Regions from separate parts of the Bacillus sp. JK74 genome, predicted to be linked through region 2. Evidence: predicted binding sites of a transcription regulator. Region 2 holds the regulator's gene; the other holds the start of a gene.
The links. The regulator LexA, encoded in region 2, represses DNA repair genes until DNA is damaged. The targets are predictions, from matches to a motif close to CGAACATATGTTCG.
Positions count from the first base shown of each region.

Region 1: a site for LexA is predicted at 1,658-1,671, ahead of recA (recombinase RecA). Genes of this name have one in related genera too.

Region 1 is NZ_JBSJQB010000002.1:258,774-262,191, reverse strand. It holds gene pgsA (CDP-diacylglycerol--glycerol-3-phosphate 3-phosphatidyltransferase) at 1-304, shown strand, start outside; gene ACWJJ5_RS05840 (competence/damage-inducible protein A) at 322-1,572, shown strand; gene recA (recombinase RecA) at 1,743-2,786, shown strand; gene ACWJJ5_RS05830 (serine hydrolase domain-containing protein) at 2,952-3,418, shown strand, end outside.
Region 2 is NZ_JBSJQB010000002.1:109,033-112,450, forward strand. It holds gene ACWJJ5_RS05365 (DUF896 domain-containing protein) at 1-49, opposite strand, end outside; gene ACWJJ5_RS05370 (YneB family resolvase-like protein) at 118-768, opposite strand; gene yneA (cell division suppressor protein YneA) at 784-1,095, opposite strand; gene lexA (transcriptional repressor LexA) at 1,252-1,872, shown strand; gene ACWJJ5_RS05385 (hypothetical protein) at 2,212-2,640, opposite strand; gene ACWJJ5_RS05390 (YndM family protein) at 2,782-3,231, shown strand; gene ACWJJ5_RS05395 (prohibitin family protein) at 3,259-3,418, opposite strand, start outside.

The DNA.
Region 1 (3,418 bases), 150 kb from region 2:
TGTGCAATTTGACCTTGCGCCGGCGTGGATGGTCATCATCATCATCAGCCGCGAATTTGCCGTAACGGGATTAAGACTTGTGCTGGCGGGAACGGGGGAAGTTGTAGCCGCCAATATGCTGGGGAAAATTAAAACATGGGCCCAGATCATCGCTGTTGCCGCGCTTTTGCTGCATAATCTTCCGTTTGAGCTCGTTTCTTTCCCGTTCGGCGATATCGCTTTATGGGTGGCCGTGCTCTTCACAGTCATTTCCGGCTGGGATTATTTTGCGAAGAACTGGGATGCGTTAAAAACATCTAACTAAGGAAGAAGGACTTAAAGATGGAAATAGCAAAAAAAGCAGAAATCATTGCGGTCGGCTCGGAGCTTCTGCTCGGCCAGATCGCCAATACGAACGCGCAGTTTATCAGTAAAGAGCTGGCGGAAATCGGTGTAAACGTGTTTTACCATACCGCTGTCGGTGACAATCCGGAGCGGCTTAAGCAAGTCATCCGCATTGCCGAAGAGCGCTCAGACCTGATTATTTTTTCAGGCGGCCTCGGGCCGACCAAGGACGATTTAACGAAAGAAACCATTGCAAACACACTGGGGCGCCCGCTCGTTCTGAATGACGAAGCATTCCGGTCGATCGAAGAATATTTCGTGAAAACAAAACGGACCATGTCGCCGAATAACCGCAAACAGGCGCTCGTCATTGAGGGCTCGGACGTTTTGGCGAATCATTTCGGCATGGCGCCGGGAATGCTTGCAGAGCACGACTCAAGGCTTTATATGCTGCTTCCCGGACCGCCGAGCGAGCTGCGTCCGATGTTTGAAAATGAAGCTAAACCGCTGCTTCTTAAAAAGCTCGGTTCTAATGAGAAAATCGTTTCAACCGTGCTGCGGTTTTTCGGAATCGGTGAATCCCAGCTTGAAGCTGATTTAGAAGATATCATTGACGCGCAGACGAATCCGACGATTGCGCCGCTTGCTGCTGACGGCGAGGTCACGCTCCGTTTAACGGCGAAACATGCTGACGAAAAAGAAACAGAACGGCTTTTAAAAGAAACGGAAGCCGCCATTTTAGAACGTGTCGGTGAATTTTTCTACGGATATGATGATACGTCCCTGGTGAAGGAGCTTTCAAAAGCATGCAGACAAAACAAAATCACGATTTCTTCTGCCGAAAGCTTTACAGGCGGCCTGTTTTCAGAGTGGGTGACTGATTTAAGCGGTGCGTCTCAACTATTTGCAGGGGGCGTTGTCTGCTATTCCGACAGCGTGAAACAGCATGTGCTCGGCGTGAAAGCTGAGACGCTCGCAGAAAGCGGAGCGGTCAGCAAAGAGTGTGCGAAAGAGCTTGCAGCCGGTGTGAGAAAGCTGACCGGAAGCGATATCGGCATCAGCTTTACCGGGGTTGCGGGTCCCGACCCGCAGGAAGGGCATGCGCCGGGCCGCGTCTTTATCGGCATTTCAGCGGAAGGAAAAGAAGAGGTGCACGAATTTCACTTTGCCGGCTCAAGAACCGGAATCAGAAAGCGCGCCGCTAAATACGGCTGCCATCTCATTTTAAAAATGCTGGATCAAAAATAAAGTTTTAAAGAGCCGTTTTCTCTGATTTTTAAGTTTTATAAGGGAAATTATGCTCTTTTGCAGAAAAGCGAACGCGGAAAAAATCCGAATATGCGTTCGCTTTTTTCTTGGCAAATGTCAGTAAACAAGGTATAGTATATGTAGTGGCAAGATAAAGGAGGAAAAAATAAATGAGTGATCGTCAGGCAGCCTTAGATATGGCTCTTAAGCAAATAGAAAAACAATTCGGCAAAGGTTCCATCATGAAGCTCGGAGAAAAAACGGATACAAGAATTTCAACGGTGCCAAGCGGCTCCCTTGCACTTGATACCGCTCTCGGAATAGGCGGATACCCGCGCGGACGGATTATTGAAGTATACGGACCTGAAAGTTCAGGTAAAACGACTGTAGCGCTTCACGCAATCGCTGAGGTTCAGGAAAAAGGCGGACAGGCCGCATTTATTGATGCTGAGCATGCTCTTGATCCTGTTTACGCGCAAAAGCTCGGTGTCAATATCGAAGAGCTTCTGCTTTCTCAGCCGGATACGGGAGAGCAGGCGCTTGAGATTGCTGAAGCGCTGGTGCGAAGCGGAGCTGTTGATATCGTAGTCGTTGACTCTGTTGCGGCGCTTGTTCCAAAAGCTGAAATTGAAGGTGACATGGGTGATTCACACGTCGGTTTACAGGCGCGTCTTATGTCTCAGGCGCTCCGTAAGCTTTCCGGCGCTATCAATAAATCTAAAACAATCGCAATCTTTATTAACCAGATTCGTGAAAAAGTCGGCGTTATGTTCGGAAATCCGGAGACGACACCGGGCGGCCGCGCGCTGAAATTCTATTCTTCCGTGCGTCTTGAAGTGCGCCGTGCCGAGCAATTAAAGCAGGGCAACGACGTGATGGGGAATAAAACGAGAATTAAAGTCGTAAAAAACAAAGTCGCTCCTCCGTTCCGTACGGCTGAAGTGGACATTATGTACGGTGAAGGAATCTCCAAAGAAGGGGAAATCATCGACCTTGGAACTGAACTGGATATCGTGCAAAAAAGCGGTTCGTGGTATTCTTATGAAGAAGAACGCCTCGGTCAGGGCCGTGAAAACGCCAAGCAGTTCTTAAAAGAAAATAAAGACATCATGCTGATGATTCAGGAACAAATCCGTGAATATTACGGTTTAGACAATAACGGTGTAACGGACAAAGCGGAAGAAGTTCAGGAAGAGATGGAATTAGAAGAATAAAAACACGATCAAAAGAGCGGAGTAAGCAATTTCCGCTCTTTTTTTGTGTGTTTCAAAAAACACTGCTGTTTCGGAAAATTTTATCTGGAATGTTACAACTTTTTTCACCCTTCACTCGTCTAACATCATGGCGAAAGTTGAAATTATATCTGAGGAGGAAAAAAGATGACGAGCCCCCGCCGCATAAGAATAAATAAAAAAAGAAAGAAGAAGCTGATGAAAACGGGAGGGCTGTTTCTTTTTCTGCTGCTTGTCACTGTTTTTATTATGATCTGGACCGTCACAGCGCATCATCGGGAGAAAGAATCCGTTAAAAACGCTCCCGCCGCTCAATCTGATACTTCAAAAGACCAGACTCAACAGAAAAAAGAAAAGACGCAAAAAGAGAAAACACCTAAATCAATCGATCACAATAAACAGATCAGCAATTACTTGCAACAGATCGGGTTCAGCGGCACAGCAATGATCGTAAAAGATGGAAAAGTTGTGCTGAAAAAAGGCTTTGGCTATGCGGACCGAAAACAAAAAATTAAAAACAATCCGGAGACATCATATTATATCGGTTCTTCACAAAAAGCGTTAATCGCGACGGCTGTCCTGCAGCTTGAAGAAAAAGGGCTGCTGCAGACGAG
Region 2 (3,418 bases):
CTTTTTGAGCCAATTCGTTAATTCTTGCGATTTTTTCTTTAGAAATCATAATAAGCTCCTTTGGTGCGTGTTGATTATATACTACTAAAACGCAGTCTTTTTTACAACTGATGCGCGTCAGCTGCCTTCTGTGTCTGCGGTATATTCCTGAAACCGCCGGTGAACCGTGGCTTTGGACACGTCATAGCCGAATCCTCTTAGGGTCGCTGCGATTTCTGCAAAGGTAAGCTTGTTGGCTCTCAGCCTGATAATTTCCGAAACCGGAACCTCTTTTTTTTCTTTTCCGCTGTTTTCATGCCTGTTTTTCAGATTCCGTTCAGGTTTGTAGCCGTTTTTCACGGCTCTTTTCATTCCCCGCCGGATTTTCATATTGTGAATTTTCCTTTGATATTCCTCAACAATACTGACGATTTCGAGTACCATCGAATCAGCTTCGGAAAGCTCCAGTTCACCTTTATGAGCCGTCGTATATATTTTTACGTTCTCCCTGTAAATACAATGCAAAAGCGCAATCTTGGCGTTTCCTCTTCCCAATCTCGTTTCGTCCTGCACCAATATCGCGTCAATATGTGATTTTTTAATTTCATCAAGCATTTCAAATACTCCGTCGCGGTCCATTTCATAACCGCTGGCTTTCTCAGAAATGACTTTCACGACTTCCATGCCGTTTGCAGCAGCGATCTCACTGAGCTCTTCTTCCTGTCTTTTTAATGACGTTTGCTGCTGTTCTTTGTTTGTGCTTACGCGGGCATAAATGAGCGCCTTCATTTCTCTCTTTCCTCTCTAATTGACAATGGCCAGCTGATATACGGCCGGATGCTTCTTCTTAACCGGAAGAATAAGTTCGTCTCCGGGCTTTATATCAGCAGTTTGGAGATGATTATTCTCCGTCACCCACTCAATGAAATCTTCTTTATTAATGTGTTTCTTTTCTGCTACATGATCCGCAAGTGACCAGAGTGTATCGCCGTCCTGAACCTTTATTTTAACATATTGGCTGAGGGACTGATCATTTCCCGCACATGAGACAAGTAAAATAGCGGCACTTAAAATCGCAGTAAACAGCCCGACAAATATGATAGATTCTTTCGCCATGTAAATAACCTCCGATAAGAATGTTTGTTCGCTTTTTATATCTTTCAGTATATACGAACAAATGTTTCTGTCAATCGTTTTTTTCGAACCTATGTTTGTACTGTCAGGAAAATCATGCTATAATCTACTTAAAATCGACGTTTTGAGGTGCGAAATATGACGAAGCTATCAAAAAGGCAGCTTGATATCCTGCGTTTTATTAAAGAAGAGGTAAAAACGAAAGGATATCCGCCTTCTGTAAGAGAGATAGGAGAAGCAGTAGGACTGGCTTCCAGTTCAACCGTGCACGGCCATTTGGCGCGGCTGGAGACAAAAGGCCTGATCAGACGGGACCCTACTAAACCGAGGGCGATTGAGGTATTGGATGAAGAAGAAGTCCATATTCCGAAAAGCCAGGTCGTAAACGTTCCGGTCATCGGGAAAGTGACGGCGGGTATTCCGATTACGGCTGTTGAAAATATCGACGAGTATTTCCCGCTTCCTGACCGGATGGTTCCTCCGGGCGAACATGTCTTTATGTTAGAAATCATGGGAGAAAGTATGATTGACGCCGGCATTTTTGACAAAGATTACGTCATTGTCAAACAGCAGAACACGGCCAATAACGGAGAAATCGTCGTAGCTATGACCGAAGATGATGAAGCGACGGTTAAGCGCTTCTATAAAGAAGACAATTATGTGCGGCTGCAGCCGGAAAATCCGACGATGGAGCCGATTATCCTGCAAAACGTAAGCATTTTGGGGAAAGTGATCGGCGTATTCAGAGCCGTCCATTAATTCTATTAAACTTCATTTATCGTAAAAAACCCCTTACAGAGGGGTTTTTTTGCATAAAAAAAGCAGATTCGCCCTGGCTTAAGAAACGAACCTGCTAAGGAGGAAAAACTTACATTCTTATTATCCGACATCACACTTTTGAAGTCAACTAATAATGTTTCCCTCAAGAAACTTTTCATCCATTTTTCAACTTTTTATATATTTGTGCGTGATGAATTTGTTTTTTTATCTTTTCTTTGGGCGGGTACGTCAAAAATTTATGTATGAATATTTAGTACATAGTGCAATAAGTTAAATATAAATATAAAAAAACCCGCTGCCTTTAGCGAGTATCTATTTTCAATCAAAATGATAATATTCTACACCGTAAAACCCTTTAATATAGACGGGACCACAGACGTTTGAAGAACTTTCAACCAGAATCCTGTATTTGTGATACGGATCAATTGATTTTTTATCCTGGGCACTGAGGTTTAGCCAGCTGCCGCTGTAGTTTTTAGAACTTAATGTATAAAAATTTCCGTTCAGCGCCATCCGCTGGAGTTTCATGCTTAAACCGCACGAAGAGTTGTTCATTATGGTGAACTTATAGCCTAAAAAATAATCGTCGGCAGCTACAGTCCCCGGATTTTCAATATGAAACTCTTTTGCGTTTCCCTCCAAAGTGAAGCTTGTTTTTGATCCGAATTCAGTGGTAGCCGCTTTAGCTGAGTGTATTCCGCTAAAACATAATAAAAAAACAGCAATACATATCCAGTATTTTTTCATTTGCATCCCCCTTTTTACATATTTTAACTTGTGAATCCTGTGATGTCTATTCACATTTTACTTTATAACCACTATATACCAGTTTAAAAATTTGCGGATTGCTTACAATGAAGACTAAACGAAATAACGAAGGTGGTTCAAATGAAACACGTAATTGCTTTCGCTTCTAAAACGGCGCTCACACTTGCTTTACTGTACATTGTTCTGGATCTTATGTACCAAGTAACCTTTTTAAACGTTCTGTTTATTACAGTGATCTTAAGTTTAATCACTTATTTTGCGGGTGATTGCATGATTCTGCCGAGAACAAGCAATTTCACAGCCATTGCAGCTGATTTCGGAATTTCATTCATTATATTATGGATATTCCTGATGAACATTGGCGGGTTTAATGTCTCTCCTGCCGCGGCATCGGTTATCTCTGCACTTTGCATTTCTGTTTTTGAGGCATTTTTTCACCGGTATTTGCAGCAATATGTACTTCCCGAAGATTATCAGGACACAACAGAGACGGATAGCACGCTATGGAGCTATCAAACCGAGGCGTCTGAAGAATTAGTGCCGGAAAAAGACCCTCAGGAAAAAACATAAAAAGGAGGCAATCGCCTCCTTCTCTTTTTACTTTTGCTTCTGATCGTCCAGCGGCAGCTGCAGCAGTGAGTCTGTGCCTGTCGCTTTCGGCGTTTTTCCGTCCCATTTTTCAATCCATTTATATTTGATCATTTCATCGGACATTGATTTCTTTATGATTTCGTTATAGTCAGCGATCCCTTCCGCT